DNA from 2 places in the Agromyces sp. Y782 genome. Region 2 is predicted to be linked to the other one. Evidence: predicted binding sites of a transcription regulator. Region 2 holds the regulator's gene; the other holds the start of a gene.
The links. Region 2 encodes HspR, which represses chaperone genes until heat shock. Its sites were predicted from a motif close to AAGTTGAGTCNNNNNGACTCAACTT; they were not measured.
Positions count from the first base shown of each region.

Region 1: the regulator HspR is predicted to act here: its motif matches at 6,614-6,638, upstream of AC1C2S_RS03580 (ATP-dependent Clp protease ATP-binding subunit).

Region 1 is NZ_JCAIUG010000001.1:784,412-795,991, forward strand. Features, by position in the region: gene AC1C2S_RS03555 (hypothetical protein) at 1-265, opposite strand, end outside; gene AC1C2S_RS03560 (matrixin family metalloprotease) at 502-1,776, shown strand; gene AC1C2S_RS03565 (hypothetical protein) at 1,896-2,177, opposite strand; gene AC1C2S_RS03570 (immunity protein CdiI family protein) at 2,322-2,846, shown strand; gene AC1C2S_RS03575 (hypothetical protein) at 2,960-3,835, opposite strand; gene AC1C2S_RS03580 (ATP-dependent Clp protease ATP-binding subunit) at 3,996-6,596, opposite strand; gene AC1C2S_RS03585 (hypothetical protein) at 7,336-8,499, shown strand; gene AC1C2S_RS03590 (hypothetical protein) at 8,673-9,125, shown strand; gene AC1C2S_RS03595 (helix-turn-helix transcriptional regulator) at 9,165-9,566, shown strand; gene AC1C2S_RS03600 (hypothetical protein) at 9,616-10,089, shown strand; gene AC1C2S_RS03605 (hypothetical protein) at 10,635-11,580, opposite strand, start outside.
Region 2 is NZ_JCAIUG010000001.1:1,956,308-1,967,887, forward strand. Features, by position in the region: gene dnaK (molecular chaperone DnaK) at 147-2,021, shown strand; gene AC1C2S_RS08940 (nucleotide exchange factor GrpE) at 2,024-2,605, shown strand; gene AC1C2S_RS08945 (DnaJ C-terminal domain-containing protein) at 2,824-3,819, shown strand; gene AC1C2S_RS08950 (heat shock protein transcriptional repressor HspR) at 3,829-4,245, shown strand; gene AC1C2S_RS08955 (hypothetical protein) at 4,271-4,960, opposite strand; gene AC1C2S_RS08960 (class I SAM-dependent methyltransferase) at 5,117-6,376, shown strand; gene solA (N-methyl-L-tryptophan oxidase) at 6,348-7,526, opposite strand; gene clpS (ATP-dependent Clp protease adapter ClpS) at 7,582-7,872, shown strand; gene AC1C2S_RS08975 (DUF2017 family protein) at 7,869-8,360, shown strand; gene AC1C2S_RS08980 (DUF998 domain-containing protein) at 8,679-9,854, shown strand; gene AC1C2S_RS08985 (SHOCT domain-containing protein) at 9,955-10,362, opposite strand; gene AC1C2S_RS08990 (ion channel protein) at 10,490-11,580, shown strand, end outside.

The DNA of each region.
Region 1 (11,580 bases), 1.2 Mb from region 2:
AGAGCGCCGAGGTGCCACCGGTGACCACGTATCCGAAGATCTTGGCAGATCGGCTCTCACCTCGTGTGATCCTGGCCTTGGCCCATGGCGCGACCGCAACGATGATCCGCGCCGTGACGATCAGCGCCAACCAGCAGAGTCCCCCGCCGATGACGAGGTGAGTGGCAGGCTGTACCCACTCGGTATTGAAGTCGTTCCACTCTTTTGGGATGTCGCCGAGCGGCGATACATCGAAGATGCTCGTTCCCGCCGCGATCGGCTGCACGTCTCCTCCCAACAACGACCTCGAGCGATAGCGTCCTCCCCCGCGCGGAGCGCAGCAAGGGAGCATCACACCCCAGTTCAGGGTGCACAGTGCAGCGATCAGTCACTCGCGCCCGTCTGGCATCCCCCGAACTCGGGGTCTCGGGCTCGGCCGCGCCGTGAGTATGCTGCGGGTGTCCGCGCAGCGCCGCAGGGGGCGACCGGGCTCATCCGCACCGCGACGCTTGGGGGACACGCATGTCGAATCAGGATCAGCCGCTCGAGAAGCTCAGCTTCTCGGGAGGCGTCATCACGTATCGGATCGCGAACGCGCCGACGACGCAACCGGCGCTCACGCCGGCCGAGGTCGCCGCGCAGCTCGCCGAGGCGTTCGCCCGATGGGAGGAGGTGTCCAACTTCGACTTCCAGCAGGTCGACACGAGCGACGCGCTCTTCGACCTCTCGTTCACCGACTTCGACCGCGCGGACTGGGCGGACTGGCGCAAGGACAATCCGAACGCGATCGCACGCATGACGCCCGGCAGCGGTGACCATCGCAACATCGCCTTCGACGACGGAGAGAACTGGACGAAAGCCGAGCAGGACCTGGCGGGCAACCCGGTCAACCCGGTGCTGTGGCTCCTCACGACCCTCGTCGGCAACCCCATCGTGAAGAACCTGGTCGCGGTGGCCGTGCACGAGGTCGGGCACGCGTTGGGGCTGGAGCACACGAACGATAAGCAGTCGATCATGCAGCCCTCGGTCACCGTTCGCGACGGGTCGCTCTTCTACTACCTCAGCGACCAGAGCCTGCGGCAGGTCGACATCGAGACGCTGGAGCGGCTCTACGGCGATCCGCACGTGGCGGCGCCACCGCCCGCGTCGCCCGCCGGGTACGCGATCGTCGGCTCGACGTTCAGCGTTGCCAAGCAGGACTCGTCGTCACCGCACACGCTCGTCGCCGCCTGCTGGGGCGAACGCCAGGGCTCCTCGGTCGAACTGATGCGCGCATACGCCTGGGACCAGGAGCGCGGCGCGCAGGGCTATGCGCAGTGGATGCTCTACCTGCGCAACACGAACGACCTGTACAACCGGTGGTTCGTGGTGGGCGGAGGCACGTACGTCGCGAATTCCCCCAACGTGCACCTCACGATCAGCGAGCAACCGGACGGCAGCAGCGTGATGGTGAACGCGTCGGACTACAGAGTCATGGACCAGTGGGGCGATCAGAATGGAGTGCAACGGCTCGTGGCCCGGGCAAGAACGCACAACGATGCGGCCAAGGCCGACTGCGACAGCATCATGTACTTCTCAGTGCATCAAGGGCTGGGAAAGGATCCGGCGGCGTTCGTCGGCAGCTTCACGGATATCGGCACCGAAGGCTTCAACGACAAGTACCGGGCGCGGGTGTGGGGCGAATCCTCCGGCGCGCACCAGCACCGACTCGCCCGCGCGCGCACTTGGCCCGACGGTGGCAGTCGGCCGAAGTACGACAATGCGTTCTCCGAGACCTACGGCTGGTTCGCGACGTAAGTCGTGGGGGCTGGTCGGCGCAGACCCAGACGCGCCGAACGCCCGACCCTCGCGATGAGGGGTCGGGCGTTCGTGGTGGGTCTCGATACGCTCGCTGGCGCTCGCTACTCGACCAACGTTCAGGCGGCCACCGGCAGCGCGACCGTCGCTCGGGCACGGGCGCCACGGCGAACTCGCCGTTGACCGCATCGACCCGCACGCAGCTTCTTGAACAGCACGATCTCGTCGATGCGGTTCAGGAACTCGGGCCGCATGGCCTCGCGCAGCTTGCCCATGACGCGGTCGCGCAGGTCCTTCTCGGAGGAGAAGCCCGAGGCATCCGCCCCGGCAACGAATTCGCGCGGCGCGCCACTCAGGTCTGTCGCCGCGAGTCCGACGGATGGCGCGTCGTGCACTGGCACGCGGACACGGCCGGGTAGCACACGGGTCGATGAGGAGGCGCGCTGCTCCGGCGCCTTCTCAACTCGGAGTTCCGGTACTTCGGTACTTCGGTACCGCCGCGCGGGCACGGATCTGCCCGCCCCGACCGCTCGTAGGATCGAGGCATGGGGGCACAAGAGTACCGATACGACACCGAGGTCGTTCGACTGATGTACGACTACACCTCGTCGGTAATCTGGTTCCCCGACCCGGTTCGATACGAGCAGAGCGGGCTCAGCTCCGAGCTGATCACCGATCTGCAGGCCTGGGGGCGGTTGCATGACGAGGGCCTCGATCACGACTTCGAGTGGCGGTCACCCGAGCTGCCCGCCCGCGTCGACCGGGAGCGTCAGGAACTCGCCCATCGCCTCGGCGACGAGCTCGGCTCGGCCTTCGAGATCGAGTTCGGTGTGCCGCACGGCGTCTGGTTCGGGCCGCGACACGCGATGTACCGCTCGATGGAACCGCCGACGAACCCCGTGGCCGCAGCGATCTTCACGGCTTGGGCCGACGCGGCGCAGGCCGAGCGAGCCGAGCTGGCGAAGCGTGCCGCTGAGCGGGGAGCATCCGGCAAGAGCGGCGGCTGGTACGCCGTGATCCCGGGCCCCGGGCAGGCGTTCGTACCGCCAGAACGCCCCGAACGCGAATGACGAGCGCCCGACCCGTTGAATTCGCCCACAAGGAAGGCCGGGCTTTCGTGGTTCGACCGGTTGCCGCTGCGGCTTCACACCGGGAGCGACATCTCACGCGGCGAAGGAGATCGCTATCCGCCGATGCAGTTCGGATCGCCCTCACCCATGCACGTCGGGCCGCGAGGCTCGTCGGCCGGTGGTGCCTGCTCTGGGAAGAAACGGTCGGCCGGCACCGCCGCCGCGAATGCGACGATCAGGCCGAGGCATCCGACGATGCACGAGGTGATGATGAGCCCGCGCCGACGGCTGACCGCGGCGAACACGATGGCGCCGACGTAGGCGACGAGCGTGAGCGCCGCGGTGATGAGATAGCGGTCCTCCTGCGCCGGGGTGACCACCACCGGTGCGCTCCAGATCCTGAAGTACGTCTCGATCGCCTGCCCGACGAGCACGAGTGTGAGCAGTCCGCCGAGGGCGACCAGCCCGCCCGCGATCCTCGCGGACGTGCGCCGTTCCCGGCCGAGGAATGCCGCGGTGAACGCGATGCCGAGCGCGACGACGACGGTGAGGATCCCGGCGTCGATCCAGGCGATGCCGTTGCCCAGTACCGCGCCGAAGCCGCCGCGCGCAAGACCGGGGAGGCTGCGCACGACGGTCGCCAGCAGGACCGCGACAGGCGCGGCGAGCACGATCAGCGCCCATCGCCCGGGCCGGCGCATCGACCGCAGGCCGAACTGCACGGCCGAGGTGAGCGCGACCCATGCCAGCAGGTTCGGGTCGGCGACCATGGCGACGAGCCGAAACAGCGCATCGGTCGAGCGCAGCCCGTCTGACGAGACCACGAGCAGGAGCACGCCCAGCAGGCGAAGCACGACGACGGATGCCACGAGCACGACCGTCTCGACGGCGCGCGCTCGCAGGTCGAACGTCGGGCGGTCAGGGGCGACAGGGGCGACCGGTCCGCCGGCGCCGGTGTCGTCGTCGGCTGCCGGTAGGGCTCCGCTCATCCGTCAAGTATCGATCGGTCCCGCGCGCTCGCGCATCAGTGTCGCCCCGGAATTGCCGCAGCCGCTGCCGCAGCCGACGAAGGCCCGGCCGCTCGTGAGCGGCCGGGCCTTCGGGTTGCGGGGTCTCGATACGGCGCTGGCGCGCCTACTCGACCGACGATTACGCGGCGAGCTGCACGGTCGCGCGGGGCACGGGTGCGACGACGAACTCGCCGTCGACCGCATCTACCTGCACGCCTTCGCCGTCACCGACGCCGCCGCTCACGAACAAGTCCGCGATGCGGTCGTCGATCTCGCGCTGGATGACCCGGCGCAGCGGGCGAGCACCGTATTCGGGCTCGTAGCCGCGTTCGGCCAGCAGCGACACCGCGGCATCCGTCACCTCGAAGGCGACCTCGCGCGATGCGAGCCGGCGCTCGGTGGCACCGAGCATGAGGCGCACGATCTGCTCGAGCTGCGGCTGGTCGAGCTTCTTGAACAGCACGATCTCGTCGATGCGGTTCAGGAACTCGGGCCGCATGGCCTCGCGCAGCTTGCCCATGACGCGGTCGCGCAGGTCCTTCTCGGAGGCGAAGCCCGAGGCATCAGCCCCGGCGACGAAGCCGAGCGCACCCGACCGCGACGCGAGGAACTCCGAGCCGATGTTCGAGGTCATCACGATCACCGCGTTGCGGAAGTCGACCGTGCGACCCTGACCGTCGGTCAGGCGTCCGTCGTCGAGCACCTGCAGCAGCAGGTTGAACACGTCGGGGTGCGCCTTCTCGATCTCGTCGAACAGCACGATCGAGTACGGGTTGCGCCGCACGCGCTCGGTGAGCTGGCCGGCCTCGTCGTAGCCGACGTATCCGGGAGGGGCGCCGACGAGCCGCGACACGGTGTGCCGCTCGCCGAACTCGCTCATGTCGAAGCGAATGACGGCGGTCTCGTCGTCGAACAGCGACGACGCGAGCGACTTCGCCAGCTCGGTCTTGCCGACACCCGTCGGCCCGAGGAACAGGAAGCTGCCCACCGGGCGATGTGCGTCGCCCATGCCGGTGCGGTTGCGTCGCACGGCCTTGGCGACCGCGGTGACCGCGTCGTCTTGACCGATGACGCGACCGTGCAGCTCGCCCTCGAGGTCGCCGAGTCGCTCACGCTCACTCTCGGTGAGGCGGTTCACCGGAATGCCGGTGGCCCGCGAGATCACCGCAGCGATCTCGGCCTCATCGATGACGGTCTCCCCCGCCGGTCGAGTCGCGAGCGAAGCACGCGTATCGAGACCCCCGCGACTCGACGCCTCGTCGAGCTTCGCCTGCACCTTCGAGATCTCGTCGCGAATGCGCGAGGCCTCTTCGTAGTGCTCGGCGCCGACGGCGGCGTTCTTGTCGGCCTCGAGCGACGCGAGCCGCTCGATGAGCGCCGACACGTCGATCTTCACGCCGAGCCGCAGGCGCAGTCGCGCCCCGGCCTGGTCGATGAGGTCGATGGCCTTGTCGGGCAGCACCCGGTCGGTGAGGTAGCGCGCGCTCAGTTCGACGGAGGCGCGCAACGCGGCATCCGTGTACTCGACACCGTGGTGGTCTTCGTACGCCGACTTCAGGCCGTGCAGAATCAGCACGGCGTCTTCGATGTTCGGCTCGCCGACCTTCACGGGCTGGAACCGGCGCTCGAGAGCGGGGTCCTTCTCGACGACGCGGTACTCCTTGAGCGTCGTCGCACCCACGAGGTGCAGGTCGCCACGCGCGAGGCGCGGCTTCAAGATGTTGCCCGCGTCGGTGCCGCCGTCGCCAGAGCCGCCCGCACCGACCACGGTGTGGACCTCATCGATGAAGATGATGAGCTCGCCCTTGTGTGCGGCGATCTCGTCCACGGTCTTGGTGAGGCGCTCTTCGAAGTCACCGCGGTAGCGGGTGCCGGCGAGCATGCCGGGCAGGTCGAGCGAGATGACGCGCTTGCCGAGCAGCGCCTCGGGCACCTGCTCCTCGACGATCGCGCGGGCGAGGCCCTCGACGATCGCGGTCTTGCCGACGCCGGCCTCACCGACCAGCACCGGGTTGTTCTTGGTGCGGCGGCTGAGGATCTCGATGGTCTGCTCGATCTCGTCGGCGCGCCCGATCACGGGGTCGAGCTCGCCGTTCTCGGCCAGCTCAGTGAGGTCGGTGCCGAACTTGTCGAGCATCGGGGTCTCGGATGCCTCGGCGTTGCCGCCCGCGACATCCGTCATGCCCTCGACGTCGTCGCCATCGGCCGTGACCGTCTCACGCATGCCCTGCGTGAGCGCCTCGGCGGTGACGCCGGCCCGCGCGAGCACCTGGCCCGCCGGGGCGTCTTGCCCGAGCACGAGCGCGAAGAAGAGGTGCTCGGGGTCGATGTACGTCGATCCGCTCGAGCGCGCCACCTGGTAGCTGTGGAACAGCGCGCGGCTCGCGCTCGGCGTGATCGTGGCCGAGTTGAGGTCAGCGACATCGGATGCCGCGGGCAGGCGCGCCTCGGTCGCGGTGATGAGCCGCTCGGGGGCGACGCCGACGCGGGCGATCGCTTGCTTGACGGCGTCATCCTCGACGATCACGCGAAGGATGTGCAGCGCGTCGAGCTCGGTCTGGCCGCGCTCGAGCGCGAACTTGCCGGCGCGCTGCAGGATGCCCTGCGTGCGCGCGGTCAAAAAGCGGCTGAGGTCGATCGAACGCGCCTGGCGCGAGCGCTCGCCCTCGAGGTAGCGGTTCAGAAACTCGTCGAACGAGTTGGTTTCGTCACCGTTCTGGGGTGTGAAGTCTTCGGGCACCAATCCTCCTGAAGTAGAACTTGAGTTGGGTACGCTCAAGTTCAACAAGATGGGGGCGCGGGTATTCCCTGGCATCTCAACTTCTACCGATGGCAGCAGTCGCCAATGGTCCGAGATTCGGAAGCCGTCAGGAGGGCGGAGCACAGGAACAATTGGTCGACCATTCCGCTGGTGGGTGTCGCGTCTACGTCGGGCGGGGACGAAAGCCCAAACGCGGGGTACCGCTTGACTCGTCTCCCTCGATAGGCTCCGAATGCCCGCGCCGCCAGAAGGGATGGTCGATGCCGACTTGCACGTGCTCTGCCTCGGTTCCAAATGCCCGGGACCCGATCTACGTCACTTGCCACCCGCCCGTCGAGTACCAGGCGTTGCACTACCATCGCCCACAATCGAGTCGGCCTGGCAAATCCCGCTGGTGCATCGATCGAGATGATGAATGCCATGCCTTCTGTATCTCTGCTGCTCGCAGTTGGGTCGACGGCGCCGGCAATCACTGGTACGTCGCCCCCGATGGTCGGGAGATCGGCACTTTGCGTGAGAGAGTCGCGACCTTCCCTAAGCCGAGCAACTCGACCGACCCTTGGCATGGATATCCTGTTGCCGGGTCAAAGGACGCCATCGTGAGACGTCACGTGCCACGAGAGGTACTCCAGGTCTGGACTAGTGAGGGCGCCGCGAAGCGAGAGTTGCTCGCCAAGCTTTGGAGGCGAGCAGCGTGAGACACGGGTCGCTCTTCCGCGTGAGCATCCCTGGCGAATGGTCCGACGGTTGGCTATATAAGGATCATTTGTATCTCTGGGCCGCCGATGGTGGACTAATCCAATCGCCCGTCGAGCGAGTCGTTGCCAATATCCGCCGTGAGTGCGGTGAGGACGTAGCCCTCGCAGCCCATGTTTCTCTCTTCCGGAACGACTGGAAGAACGGGATTCAGACGAAAGCCTTCTCCCGCTCACCAACGTTTCGAGATGCGCTCCGCAAGCTTGCAGCCACAGCTGCTGCAAGCCCGTTCGTTGAGGTGGCCCTCTCGGGCTTCGAGTCGGTCGACATTGAGCCCGTGCCGGGGTTCATACTCTCTGTGTCCATCTACGGCAACCATGCCTTCATCGCTACTAGCGAGGGGCTATTCGAAGCAAACGTCAACCCGTCCTATCTTCACGAGCAACGTGAACTCGTTCCCCGTTTAGATTTCCCAGTGCACTCCGTCGAGACGAATTATGGCGCCATCGCTGCCGCTGCGTTCGAGGGAGGCCTGTGGTTCGATCAGATCGACTTTGGACGCGGCTCGAGTTGGCTGAATGGAAGGCCGCTTCTGCAACTCGCCGATTACTCACGTTCGGTCTCAATGACCTCGCGTGACCTGCTGAATTTTACCGACAACGACATTCCGGACCTATTCGTCGGCGAAGCGATCCAGGAGCACCAGACAGCCCGCTCTAGTTACCCGAGTTGGCAGATCACCGGCTACCGTCGCTCCTCCACCCAACTTGCGGAGTTGACGGCGCGGGGGCTCGGATTGGATGACACCGCCATGCGTTCCGGGCGCGTCAGGCTTCTTGGCAACTCAAGGCAGCGCCTCCTCTACGAGGTAGACGGATCCTTGCAACTCTTGCGTTTGAGGACACTGGGTGATGCCCAGCTTGAGCCCCTCGAAGGGTTCAATCTCCGACTCGACGAAGTGACTTCTGGAGCGCCAGCCATCACAACTCTCCCTCTTAGCGATGGATTCATGGTCGAGACTTCTGATCGAGTGTCCTGGGTGGGAAGTAGTGGAGTCTTCGATGTGAGCGATGTTCCCGCAGTATCTGTTCGCACTTTCCCACATTCCAAACATTTCGACGACACTGCGCTCTTGGTTGAGGACGACCGCGCACTGCTCGTCGGGTTGTTGGACTGGATTCCGTAGCCCATCACGCTAACCAGCCAGTTCAGCTCATCGTCGCAATCAGCTCGTGCCTCGAGCGAGGCAATGGGGTCACCCTGCCGGGGCGACGATGAGCTCGAAGCGATCCGGCCACGTCGCAACGTCCAGGTCACCAGCCGCCGATAGAGTCATGTCTACTTGCGCATTGGAGGAACATGGTGGCAGATCTTCGTCGGTCGCGCTGTACGACGACGCGTTCTGAACCCATGATTTGGGTCGACTTCACGGCAGCGGAGAGCGACGGCTATCGAGGGCTTCTCGTGTGGCTAGCCAGCCTCGACGCAGGCGACCAGGATCTCGTAATCGGGCGAATTCTCGCCCTCCGAGAACTCGCTGCCGACGGTGAAATACCGGAGGGCGACGAGCGGCTCAAGCCGATACGAACCGACCCGGACATCTACGAGCTTCGGTGGTTCGAATGCGGCGAGCACCTCAGGCAGTACCATGCCGAGCCACCCGAACTGCCCAACTATCTGGTCCAGCTACACATGCACGTCAAGCACATTTCTCCGTCCAGCGATCAGGTGACTGACGACCTCCAGCAACAGGAGATCAACTGGGCGGCAATGCGGCACAAGGGCGGGCGCCACCGCAAATGGGGCGCCTGAGGGCTTGCGCGGGCGGAGCGAGGATATAGACTCGAATCTATGTCCTCGCTTATCCAAATGCTTTCCGGACTGGACCTCACACCTGCACAGCGCCGCGCGAAAGAGCTCGCCAAGGCAGACTACCGGCTTCTCATAGGGCTCATCCGCGTCCGAAAGGAGCGCAGAATGACCCAGAAGGACGTCGCCGATAAGCTCGGCGTTTCACAACCCACGGTCGCGGACTTCGAGCGGGAGGATTCTGACCCCAAGCTCTCAACAATCCGACGGTACGCGCACGCCGTCGGTGCGATCGTTACTCACCAGGTCGATGTCGATCGTGGTCAGCTCGCGGAGGTGCAGGACTGGAGCAGGTCGACCTACCAGTTCAAGGTGACGCGTACGGCGCCGTCCTCCTACGTGGCCGCGGCCGTAAAGAGGGCGGATTTCGCTCTTGCCTCGTAAGAAAGCAGCCACGGCCGGAGCTCTGCCAGATCCGGCGAAGATCGAAGACGTGGTTGAGCTACTCCAGGAACTCGATATCGCCAATCTCATCTTCCACGAGGAGCGGGGTCGAAGGCTGGAATGGTCCGAAACCGAGCGCGCAACCCTCACATTCCCTCTCACCGACAATTCACTCGGCATAGTCCCCGAGCCAACTGCTTTGCGATTCCGATTCCGCGCTGTCTTCGCTGATCAGCACGGTGAGTACGTAGTTGACGCAGAAGTTGTTTATGCTTCGGAGCGGCCAATCGAGACGTCGGCGGCAGTGCAGTACGAATTCGCGGAGCGCGTAGCCTTCATGGCTGTGTACCCCTTCCTTCGTGCATCTATTCACGGAAGCGCGACGCGGCTTGGACTTCCGGCACCAATCCTTGCGATGGTCCGTCAGGGTGAGTTCTCTCTTGGAACGCAAATGGACGACGACGCGGTCGTCAGGGCATTCGGTGACACGAGAAGTGAGTTCGCGGAGCCAGAGCCCTCCTAGAGACGGTAGGAGTCGACTCGATTCGGTGCGTTTCGATGGCCACAGCTGGAATGCCGAGAACTCGCTCACGCCTCGCGCAAGCGTGCGCCGCACTAGGTGGCGGCGAACGAGCCCTCTGGCAACGCTTGTGATTCGTATGCGCACGGTCCAATGCCACGGGTCGCTGGAGCGGGCTCACTAGCCGGGACTTCACGGCTGCGGGACGTGCTGGAAGACAGGGCAGCTTTTCGCCGAGCAGTCGGCGTTCGCGCGCTCGCGCGCTCGCGACGGGGTCCTAAACTCGCCACGTGACCCACCCCCGCATCGCGATCACCGGCGGCACCGGATTTTCGTCGAACGCCACCTCGCCGAACGGCTCGGGCCCGAGGCATCCGTCATCATCTCTCGCCGCACCGGCGTCGACACCAGCGATGTCGACGCCGGTGTCGACAGTTCGAGGGATGCGAGGTCGTCGCGCGCCTAACAGCTCACGCTGTCGAAGGCCGTGTGGCATCCGTGCTCGGCACAGGTCCATATGTGCTCTTTGCGGAGGGCTCCAACGCCCGTCAAGCAACAATCTGGACCGAGACCCCGAGCACCTCGGTCATTGGCTTCTTCCAGCTGCTCATAATGGCGATGGCTTCCAGCATCCGATTGGCACCCCTCTCAAGTGCTTTGACGGGCGGGTCGAGCAATTTTGATTGCTTCCGGAGTGCCTTGATACTCTCGCGATAGTTGGTGATGCCGACGGCACTCTGCTCGGCCGCGTCCACCAAAGTCAGCCCCGAGGTGAGGAAGCCCGTCGATTCCGATGGCTCCTCGTCGCCGGCCCGAAGGCGGTCGACCATGTAAGTCACCATCGCGTCAACTCGTTGAACATCGGCGAAGAACTCATTCGCTCGCTGCTCAAATGAGTCGCTTGGATTCCCGAGATCGTCAGCTAGCTTTTTCGTAACAAGAAGCCGACCGGCGAATCCCTGCCCTCTTGCATCCGATTCATGAAGTGAGCTCGTTGCTGCGGTTGTGGTTTCTCCAATCAGTTGAAGGATTGCTGTCGATTCGCCAAGCACTTCGGCGACGTGGTTCATCGCCGTCTCACCTTCTACGAGCATGTCGAGAATTCCTGCTTCTGGGACGTCGGCGACCGCTTCCGTTGCCGCGGACTTGTCGACATCTGCTCGGACTATCTCGGCCGAGGCGGGCGGGGCGTCGTTGAACACTGTGGTGGCGCGCAGACTGGTGCCGCCACCGGCAAGCGCAGTTCGCAATGCATCGACGAGCCCATTGCGCGCCTCGATAAGACCCGCTGTAGATCGCCGGAACTGAATCGTACGGATCGTAGTCACGTCAAAAGGAAGTTGCCCGTACTCGCCGACCTGAATTGTGATCTTCCCGCTTCGCGAGTGACGGAGACCGAGCTCGTACATTACGTTCGGATTGGCGTGGCTTAGGTCCGCCACTACGACATCTGCGTCGCGAAGATAAGTGAAGATCTGCTCCGGAATCTCGCCA
Region 2 (11,580 bases):
CTTGAGTCGGCAGGGCTCAAGTCTTGTCACACGTACTTCGGTTGCGGGCCGGCAAGGGTCGAACCGGCATCCGGCCCGCGGGTCTCGATATGCGTGCGACGGCGTCGCACGCCACTCGGTCGGCGGGTGGAGAGAAGGAGAAACACATGTCACGTGCAGTAGGAATCGACCTCGGCACCACCAACTCGGTCGTCGCGGTCCTCGAGGGCGGCGAGCCCACAGTCATCGCCAACGCGGAAGGTCTTCGCACCACTCCGTCGGTCGTCGCATTCACGAAAGACGGCGAGGTGCTCGTCGGTGAGACCGCGAAGCGCCAGGCGGTCACCAACGTCGACCGCACCATCGCTTCGGTCAAGCGCCACATGGGCACCGACTGGAAGACCGACGAGATCGACGGCAAGCGGTACACGCCGCAAGAGATCTCGGCGCGCATCCTGCAGAAGCTGAAGCGCGACGCCGAGCAGTACCTCGGCGACACCGTCACCGACGCGGTCATCACCGTGCCCGCGTACTTCAACGACGCCGAGCGCCAGGCCACCAAAGAGGCCGGTGAGATCGCGGGCCTCAACGTGCTGCGCATCATCAACGAGCCCACCGCGGCCGCGCTCGCCTACGGCCTCGACAAGGGCAAGGAAGACGAGCTCATCCTGGTCTTCGACCTCGGTGGCGGCACGTTCGACGTGTCCCTGCTCGAGGTGGGCAAAGACGACGACTTCTCGACGATCCAGGTCAAGTCGACCGCGGGCGACAACCGCCTCGGCGGCGACGACTGGGACCAGCGCATCGTCGACTGGCTCATCAAGAAGTTCAAGGAGACCACCGGCGTCGACGTCTCGAACGACAAGATCGCCAAGCAGCGCCTGAAGGAGGCCGCAGAGCAGGCCAAGAAAGAGCTGTCTTCGAACATGAAGACCTCGATCCAGCTGCCCTACCTCTCGCTCACCGAGAACGGCCCCGCCAACCTCGACGAGACGCTCACGCGTGCCGAGTTCGAGAACATGACGAGTGACCTGCTCGACCGCACCAAGAAGCCGTTCGAAGACGTCATCCGCGAGGCCGGCGTCAAGCTCTCCGACATCGCGCACGTCGTGCTCGTCGGTGGTTCGACGCGCATGCCCGCGGTCAGCGAGCTCGTCAAGAAAGAGACCGGGCAGGAGCCCAACAAGGGCGTCAACCCCGATGAGGTCGTCGCCGTCGGCGCGGCACTCCAGGCGGGCGTCCTCAAGGGCGAGCGCAAAGACGTGCTGCTCATCGACGTCACCCCCCTCAGCCTCGGCATCGAGACCAAGGGCGGCATCATGACGAAGCTCATCGAGCGCAACACCGCCATTCCCACGAAGCGCAGCGAGACCTTCACGACCGCCGACGACAACCAGCCGTCGGTCGCGATCCAGGTCTTCCAGGGCGAGCGCGAGTTCACCCGCGACAACAAGCCGCTCGGCACCTTCGAGCTCACCGGCATCGCGCCGGCGCCGCGGGGCATCCCGCAGATCGAGGTCACGTTCGACATCGACGCCAACGGCATCGTGCACGTGTCTGCGAAAGACAAGGGCACCGGCAAAGAGCAGCGCATGACGATCTCGGGCGGCTCGAGCCTTCCGAAAGACGACATCGACCGCATGGTGCGCGAGGCTGAAGAGCACGCCGCCGAAGACAAGGCGCGTCGCGAGTCGGCCGAGACCCGCAACCAGGCCGAGCAGCTCGTCTACTCGATCGAGAAGCTCATCACAGACAACGACGACAAGCTCCCCGCTGATGTCAAGTCCGAGGTGCAGGGCGATGTCGATGCGTTGAAGTCGGCGCTCGCCGGCGACGACGACGGGGCCGTGAAGAGTGCGTTCGAGAAGCTCAACGCATCGCAGGGCAAGCTCGGTGAGGCGATCTACGCGCAGGGCCAGCAGGCCGACGCGAGCTCCGCTGCCGGTGAAGACTCGAACGCGTCGGGCGCCGAGAGCGACCAGTCCTCTGACGAAGACGTGGTCGACGCCGAAGTCATCGACGACGACGAAGAGAAGAAGTAGCCATGTCCGACCAGCACGAGAACGAGCCCGACGGTCTGGATGACGAGTTCATCCAGGCCGAGGGGCCCGACATCGAGACGACGGATGCCGCGGCATCCGCTGCAGGCGAAGACGAAGAGGTGCTCACGGTCGACGACATCCTGAACGCGGCGCAGGCCGAGGTTCAGGAGCCGAGCGACGAGCACCTCGCCGACCTCAAACGCATCACGGCCGAGTACGCCAACTACCGCAAGCGCACCGAGGCGAACCGAGAGGTCGAGCGGGAGCGTGCGGTGGGCGCGGCGGTGGCCGTGCTGCTGCCCGTGCTCGACGACCTCGACCGTGCCGAGAAGCACGGTGACCTCGAGGGCGACGCTCCGTTCGCGACCATCGCGGCGAAGCTGCGCGGCTCGATCGAGAAGCTCGGCCTCACCGCGTTCGGCGAGGTCGGCGAGCCGTTCGACCCGCAGCGGCACGAGGCGATCTTCCAGCAGCCTTCCGACGAAGTCGAGACCGACACGGTCGCCGACGTCGTCGAAACGGGCTACACGCTCGGCGGCACGCTGCTTCGCGCGGCGAAGGTCGTCGTGAAGACGCCGCAGTAGCCCGTACCCGTTGGTCGAGTGGGCGACGAAGGAGCGCATCGAGACCTGGTCATCGGGTCTCGATACGGCCGCAGGCGGCCTACTCGACCAACGGATGGGCCGCAGGCGGCCTACTCGACCAACGGATGGGCCGCAGGCGGCCTACTCGACCAACGGATGGGCCGCAAACGGCCGACACGACCGACACACACGACTAGATTTCAGAAGAGGGGGTGCCGATGGCCAGTCAGGATTGGTTCGACAAGGACTTCTACAAGGTGCTCGGCGTCTCCAAAGACGTGAGCGATGCAGAGCTGAAGAAGACGTACCGCAAGCTCGCACGCAAGTACCACCCCGACTCCAACGCGGGTGATGCCGCGGCCGAGGCGAAGTTCAAGGAGATCAGCGAAGCACACTCGGTGCTCTCCGATCCCGAGCAGCGCAAAGAGTACGACGCGGTTCGCGCGATGGGCTCGGGCGCTCGGTTCACCGCGCCCGGCAACGCCGGCGACGCGGGCGGCTTCGAAGACGTCTTCGGCGGCATGTTCGGCCAGGGCGGCGGGGGCCGCAGCCAGTCGTACACCTTCCAGCAGGGCGGCGACTACGACGACCTGCTCGGCGGGCTCTTCGGCGGTGGCCGGTTCGGCCAGCCGAGCGGCGGCTACCGCGGTCAGGGCGGCCCGTCGAGGGGTCGGGATGTCGCGGCGTCGACGACCCTCGATTTCGTCACCGCCACCAAGGGCGAGCAGATCACCCTGCAGACCTCCGACGGCAATCCGATCACCGTGCGAATCCCCGCCGGTGTCGCCGACGGCCAGAAGATCAAGCTCCGCGGCAAGGGCCATCCGTCGCCCGACGGTGGCGATCCCGGAGACCTCGTGCTCACCGTGAGTGTGCGCAAACATCCCGTGTTCGAGCGCGACGGCCTGAACCTTCGGGTCAACGTGCCGGTGACCTTCGCCGAGGCCGCGCTCGGCGCGACCATCCAAGTGCCCACCCTCGGGGGCGACCCCGTCAAGCTGCGTGTCGCACCCGGAACCCCGAGCGGGCGCGTGCTGCGCGTCAAGGGCCGCGGCGTGCAGACCGCCAAAGGCACAGGAGACCTGCTCGCGGTCGTGCAGATCGCGGTGCCCTCGCACCTCTCGAAAGACGCCGAGGAGAAACTCGCGGAGTTCGCCGCGCTGCTGCCCGACGAGAACCCTCGCGACGAGCTGCTCTCGAAGGCGAAGGCATAGTCGGTGGAGATGAACGAGACGAGCCCGCTGTTCGTCATCTCGGTCGCCGCTGAACTCGCGAGCATGCACCCCCAGACCCTGCGCCAGTACGACCGACTCGGTCTCGTTTCACCCACCCGCACCGCGGGCAAGTCGCGGCGCTACTCGATGCGCGATGTCGCGCAGTTGCGCGAGATCGCGCAACTCTCGAGCGAGGGTGTGAGCCTCGAGGGCATCCGCCGGGTGCTCGGCCTCGAAGACGAGGTGATCATGCTGCAGGCGCGCGTGCGCGAACTCGAAGGGGCGCTCGCCGACGAGATGCTGAACCGTCCGGGGCGCCGCGTCTTCGCCGCGGGGTCTGCCGGAGAAGTCGTCTCGCTTCGAGCCGGCACTCGCATGCGACGCGAGAACGCCGTCGTCGTGTGGCGGCCGCTGGAACGCGGATGACCGCCGCACTGGTTGCTCTAGACGCTCAGCGCCCCCACGCCGAGGCGGGCGCTTCGATGACCTCATAGGGCCGCGAGCTCCAGTGGGTGCCGTTGCCGTAGTGGCTCGACGCCCACGCCGAGGCCCAGATCGCCTGCGCGGTCGCGTCGGCCGAGTCGCCGCGACCGAGGGCGGCATCGACGTCGGGGTAGCGGCCCGACTGCAGGTTCTGCGCGGCGTAGAAGGCGGCCTCCATGAGGGTGGCGTAGCTGCCGAGTCCTGCGCCGCCGCCCGAACCCTGTCCGTTGTTCAGCGGGTTGTTGCGGTTCCACCAGTTGTCGGCGCCGTTCTCCTGACGCATCCAGCGCATCATGAACGTGATGTTCTCTTCGCTGACCGGCCACTCGCCTTCGATGAGCACGAGCTTGGCCCAGTCCACGTTCGTGCCACCCAGCACGAGTGTCTGCTCGCCCGTGGTCGCGACGTAGGACTCGTGCGAGATCGCCGGCCCCGTGACATCCGCTGCGACGTCGAGCGTTTGCACGTCGCCCAGTTGCGGCGCGTTCGCGGCGGCGAAGGGAAGCACGCCTCCGGGCTGCGACGAGGGGGCCAGGGCGAGGCCGGCGAGCAGCCCGATCACCGAGAGCACGGCGGCTGCGGCGAGCGAGCGACGCGGCGGGCGCGATGACGAGTGGGCGGTGCGCGGGGTGGGCGCGGTTGGCGGGGTACGCGTCACTGGCGTCGCGACTCCGTGTCGCGCCGCCCGTCGTCCCCGGGCTCGTGCGTCCTGCATGCGGCACCGAGAGTAGCAAACCCCGCCGACAACCGCACCCAGCAATGCCGTTCGTGACCGGGCGCGCGGGTTTCATGGACGCCCGCGTACCCTTGACGGATGCCCTTCGACTTCCGCGCACTGCGGCGCCACCCCGACGTCGAGGGCCCAGGGCTCGAGGCTTCGGATGCCGCGGACCGGCTGATCCTCGATGAAGCCGCGGAGTTCATCGGCCCGGCGGGGCCGGGGGAGATCGTCGTCGTCGACGACCTGTACGGGGCGCTCGCGCTCGCCGTGGCGGACGCGGGAGGCCGCGGCATCCGCGTGCATCAGGACCTCATCACGGGCGAGCGGGCACTCGCCGAGAACGCCCGTCGACTGCGGCTCGAGGGTGCGTCGCAGTCGATGCCGCTCGGCGCCGAGCTCTTCGAGGGCGCACGCCTCGTGGTGTTGCGATTGCCGCGCTCGCTCGACCGGCTCGACGAACTGGCGGAGCTCATCGCGGCGAATGCTCATCGCGACGTCGTGGTCGTCGCCGGCGGTCGCATCAAGCACATGTCGCTCGCGATGAACGAGGTGCTCACACGGCACTTCGAGCGGCTGGACGTGAGTCATGCACGCCAGAAGTCGCGGGTGCTCATCGCGCGCGAGCCACGTCGGTCGAGGAGCGACGGAGCGTATCGAAACCAGGTCGCGGGGTCTCGATACGCCGCTGGCGCGCCTACTCGACCGACGGGTGCCGATGGAGACCAGGTCGCGGGGTCTCGTCGACCAATGGATGCCGACTGGCCGCGACGCACGTGTCATGACGACGTCGGCCTCGTGGTCGTCGCGTACGGCGGAGTCTTCGCGGGCACCGGCATCGACATCGGCACGCGGTTCCTGCTCGAGCAACTGGGCGATGCGGTTCCGGATGCCGCGACCGCCGTCGATCTCGCGTGCGGCACGGGCGTGGTGGCAGCGTGGCTCGCGCGAGCGCGACCCGCGCTGCGGGTGACGGCGACCGATCGCTCGGCGGCGGCCGCGGCATCCGCTCGGCTGACCGCCGAGGCGAACGGGGTGGCTGATCGTGTGCGCGTCGAGCAGGCCGACGGCCTCGAATCCCTCGCCGATGCGAGCGAGCCGCTCATCGTGCTGAACCCGCCGTTCCACAGCGATGCGGCGATCTCGACCGGCATCGCCGCCCACCTCTTCGCCGACGCCGCGCGCGTGCTCGCCCCGGATGGCGAGCTCTGGTGCGTGTGGAATTCGCACCTGCGCTACCGGCCGCTCCTCGAACGCGTCGTCGGGCCGACCCGGCAGATCGCGCGCAACGCGAAGTTCACGGTCACCGCCTCGCGACGGCCGCGAGTCAGCGCGAGAAGCGCGAGGGATCGATGAAGTCGGTCTCCACCGGCTGATCCTCACCGAGCGCGGCGCGAGCGAGCAGTTCGCCGAGCGCGGGTGCGTGCTTGAACGCGTGCCCGCTGTCGCCGCCGCCGACGACGATGCGCGGGTCGGTCGGCGAGACTCCGACGACGAACTGGTCGTCGGGCGAGAGCGTGATCATGCACGGGTCGACGCGCGCGGGCACGGGGTCGATGGCGGGCAGTGCGGCCTCGAGCAGACGGGCGACGTGCTGCCAGTCGGCGCGCGTGACGCCGCGATCCATGCGGTCGGGCTCGAGCCGCGGCGGTCGCTCCGTCCAGATGTCGCCGACTCCGGCCTTCACGAGGCCGCCGAGCACGTCGCCCGCGACATCGCCGACGGCGCCGTGGCCCCAGAGCACGTCGCTCGCCGAGAGCTGGCGCACGAAGACCGGGAAGTCGTCGAGGCCGTAGCCGGACTCGCTCGCCGAGCGGCCGTCGGCCGGCGTGAACCACGTCATCGGCGTGCGGATGGGATGCAGCGACAACTCCGGCACCGCCTCCGCGAGCCAGGCGCCCTCGGTGAGCACGACCCGATCGGCGAGCCACTCGCCCTCCTCGGTGCGCACCCGCACGCCGTCGGACCCGGGCTCGACCGCGACGACATGCGTGCGCTCGAGCACCCGCGCACCGAGCGCCTGCGCCCGCGCAATGGCCGCGCGCACCGTCGGCTCGGGGAACGCGACCCCGGCGCCGGGGTCGAGCACGGCGACATCCGAAGCTCGGATGCCCGCCTGCTGCGGGAACCGGCGCGAGATCTCGGCCGCGTCGATGAGTTCGAGGGCGAGCGAATGAGCGGATGCCGCGGCGCGCGTGCCCGCCACGACATCGGATCGCTCGTCGCCGATCATGACCCCGCCGGTGATGCGCAGCAGCTCCTCGCCGGAGTGCCCTTCGAGCTCGCGGAACAACGATCGTGAGAGCTGGGCGATCGGGGTGAGTCCCGAGTGCTCGAGGCACGCCTCGCGGAAGAGTCGGGTGGCACCGTGCGTCGACCCGAGCGCGTGCGCCACGGGGAATCGTTCGAAGCCGACGACCTTCACCCCGCGTTCGGCGAGGCGCCAGAGCGCGGAGGATCCGAGGGCTCCGAGCCCGACGACGGCGATATCGATACGTTCAGTCACCATTCGACGCTACCTGCGGGATGCGGGCATCGCCGCATCGTGTCAGGCTTGAGCAATGACGACCACCATCGAGCAACTCGACACCGATCGCGTCGTGCGTGCCACGGCCGAGGTGCCGTGGCGCACGATCGTGTGGGATGACCCCGTGAACCTCATGACGTACGTCAGCTACGTGTTCCGCAGCTACTTCGGGTTCCCCCGTGAGGAGGCCGAACGCCTCATGCTGCTCGTGCACACCGAGGGCAGGGCGATCGTGGCGACCGGCAACCGCGAGGCCATGGAGCGGCACGCGCAGGCGATGCACGGCTACGGTCTGCAGGCGACCGTCGCGAAAGACGAGCCGTGATCGTCGCGGGCCTCGGCGGCGGCGAGGGCGTTCGCATCGTGCTCGAAATCGAAGAGGCGATGCTCCTCTCCGAGCTCGCCGACCAGGTCGACTCGGTGCTGCTGCTCGGCGAAGCCGATGACCCGGCGCTCGGCCGGCTGCTGCCCGACGCCTACCCCGACGACGCGGCCGCGGCGCACGACTTCACCCGCTACACCCGCGACAACCTCGTCGACGGCAAGCGCCAGGCGGCCCAGCGCGTGCGCGACGCGACCGCCGTCGATGAACAGGGCGGGCTCGTGCAGATCGAGCTCGACCAGTCGGAGGCGTGGGGCTGGCTGACGTTCCTCACCGACCTGCGCCTCATCCTCGCCGAGCGGGTCGGCATCGTCGACGAAGACGAGGCGGAGTCCGACGAGACGCGCGACGACTACCTGCGCGCCGCATACGAGTGGGCCGGGTTCGTGCAGGGCTCGATGCTCGAGGTGCTCGACCCGATCAAGGGCTGACGCGCTCGTTGGCCGAGGAGGCGCGCCAGCGCCGCCCACCGCTGGTCGAGTAGGCGCGCCAGCGCCGTATCGAGACCTGGTGACGGGTCTCGATACGCTCCTGCGTCGCTACTCGACCAACGAGGTGACGCGCCTGCGCCGCCCACCGCTGGTCGAGTAGGCGCGCAGCGCCGCCCACCGCTGGTCGAGTAGGCGCGCCAGCGCCGTATCGAGACCTGGTGACGGGTCTCGATACGCTCCTGCGTCGCTCCTCGACCAACGAGGTGACGCTCCTGCGTCGCTCCTCGACCGGCGGGTGGATCATGGCAAGCTGAGCACGTGAGCCGAGACACCGCGAACATCACTCACGAACCGTCGTCGATCCCCCGTGTGCTGCGGCATCCGGCGGCCAATGCCGAATCGCTCGAGTCGATCGCCCTGCTCATCGGCGCCGCCACCTTCCTCGTCGGCGGTCTCGTCGCGTGGCTCGCCTTCCTCGGTCGCGACCTGGAGATCGCCGGCCGGGGATCTCTCGGCGAGTTCGTCGGCATCGGCGCCGCGATCGCCACGCTCGTCGCGTTCGTGCTCGGCCGTCTGGCCCTGCGCACGCGCAGCGCGGCGGGTCTTCCCGAGGCGAAGCTGCCCGGCCTGGACGCACCCGGGGCGCGCATCCACTGGTTCGATCTCACGGCGGTCGCTCTCGCCCATGCGTTCATCGCGCTCCTCGGCTGGGTCGGTCTCGCCGACCTGCTCGAACGCAGCTTCCAGGGCGCGGTCGTCTTCACGTTCCCCGGCGCGGTGCTCGCCGGGGTCGGCATGGCGGTCACCGCCTACGCGGTGTTCCTCTCCGCCGCCCACCTCACGCCGATGCTGCTGTCGTTCGTGCTCGCCCTGTTCCTCGTCGTCGGTGCGCTCGCGAGCATGCTCAGCTCGAGCAATCCACTGTGGTGGCAGCAGAACCTGAGCGCGCTCGGAATGACGAACGATGTCTCGGCGCTCGCATTCAACATGACGCTCATCATCGCGGGCGTGATCGTCACGACGATCGCCCGGTACGCGACGGCGGCCGTGCCGACGACGACGCCCGCAGAGGTGCGTGGTCGCAACATCGTGCGAGTCGGCATGATCCTCATGGGCATCTTCCTCGGATGCGTCGGAATCTTCCCGGTCGACCAGTTCTTCATTCTGCACAACACCGTCGCGACGGGCATGACGATCGCCTTCGCGGTGCTCGTGATCGGGTTGCGCTGGTTCATCCGGTCGATGCCGAAGGTGTTCATCCTGCTCGGATACGTCTACGTCGGCGTGATCGTCGTGCTCGCCGTGTTCTTCACGACCGGGTACTACAACCTCACCGCCGTCGAACTCGTCGCTGCGGTGCTGATCTTCAGCTGGATCATCGTCTTCCTCCGCAACTCGGCCGTCACTCACAGGCACGCGGTGACGGATGTCGCGGCGGTGCCGGTCTCGGAGGTGCTCGTTCCGGTGGTTTCGACAGGCTCAACCAGCAAGTGAGCTTCGGCGGGCTCTGCCGCGGCGGGCTCGACCACCGAAGACGGAGACGCGAAGAGGGTCGAATGCCGAAGCATCCGACCCTCTCAGCTGTCGTCTGCGATCAGGCGTTCTGCGTGGGGTGCGCGAGCGCCTTGGCCTTCAGCAGTTCGTACTCCTGCTGGGTGATGGTGCCCGAGTCGAGGAGGGCCTTGGCCTTCGCGATCTCATCTGCAGGGCTGTGGGCCCCGGCTGTCTGACGGATGTACTCCTGGGTCGCGGCTTCGGCCTGCCTGTAGTCCTTCTGCGCGCGCTCGGCCATGCCGTTGCCGCGGGCGATGAGGTAGACCAGCGCCGTGAGGAACGGTACGAAGACGAGGAAAATGATCCACAATGCCTTCCACCAGCCGTTCAGCTTCTGGTCGCGGAACAGGTCGGCGATGATCGCGAACAGCGCGTACAGGTAGGCGATGAACGCGAATACCCAGAGGAACCACCAGATCAGATCCCAGAAATTTGTCCACAGACTCATGTGCGCAGCCTTTCAAGGGGTGAGCGCCCCCCATGAGCGCCGCTGAGGTGAAACCTATCGCTTGATGGCTCGGCGCGTCCATACTTCGACCGACTACAGCGATACTCTGGCCGCGGGAGGCGTACCGATGACACTCGCCCTACCGCCGAAGGATCCGGATGCGTCGCCGCGGCGACTGCTTCTCCTCGCCGTGCCGGCGCTCGCCATCGGCATCGTGTCGGCGCTCGTGCTGTGGGCGCTCGATCGAGTGTCGGGTGCGCTGCAGAGCCTGATCTGGGAGGCGGCGCCCGACGCACTCGGCGTCGACCCCTCGGGGTGGTGGATCCTGCTCGTGCTCACCGTCACCGGACTCGCGGTCGGGCTCGCGCTGCGATTCGTGCCGGGGCACGGCGGGCCCGACTCGGCGACGACCGAGCTCGTCGGGCCGCCGCTGCCGGTCGCGACCCTGCCGGGGCTCGCGCTCGTCACCATTCTCGGGCTCGCGGGCGGCGTGAGCCTCGGCCCCGAGAACCCGATCATCGCCATCAACACGGCGATCCTCGTCGCGGTGATCGCACGGCTCATGCCGCAGGTGCCCGCGCAGCTCACGACCCTGCTCGCTGCGTCGGGCACGATCGGCGCCCTGTTCGGCACGCCCGTGGCCGCTGCGCTCGTCTTCACGGGCATCGTGGCGGCGCTGAAGTCGGGCGGGTCGCTCTGGGATCGTCTCTTCCTGCCGGTCGCGGCGGCCGGTGCCGGTTCCATCACGATGCATCTCCTCGGCGCACCGCCGCTCGCCTTCAGCTTGCCGCCCATCGGCGGAATCGAACCCTGGGACCTCGCCACCGGCGCCCTCGTCGCGTGTGGTGCGACGATCGTGGGGCTCGCAGCACTGTTCGCGTTCCCCTGGATCTACCGTGCCCTGCACGCACTGCGCCACCCCGTGCTGATTCCCACCGTCGGCGGCGTGCTGCTCGGACTGCTCGGCATGCTCGGCGGTCCGATCACCATGTTCAAGGGGCTCACGCAGATGGGCGAGCTGCTGAACCAGGCCGATGAGCTGGACGGCGCCGAACTCGCGGCGATCGCGGGCATCAAGATCCTCGCGCTGCTCATCGCGGCGAGCGCGTTGTTCCGAGGCGGTCGCGTCTTCCCCGCGACGTTCATCGGCGTCGCACTCGGTCTCCTCGGCCACGTGCTCATCCCGTCGATGCCGATCGGTCTGGCTGTGGCGTGCGG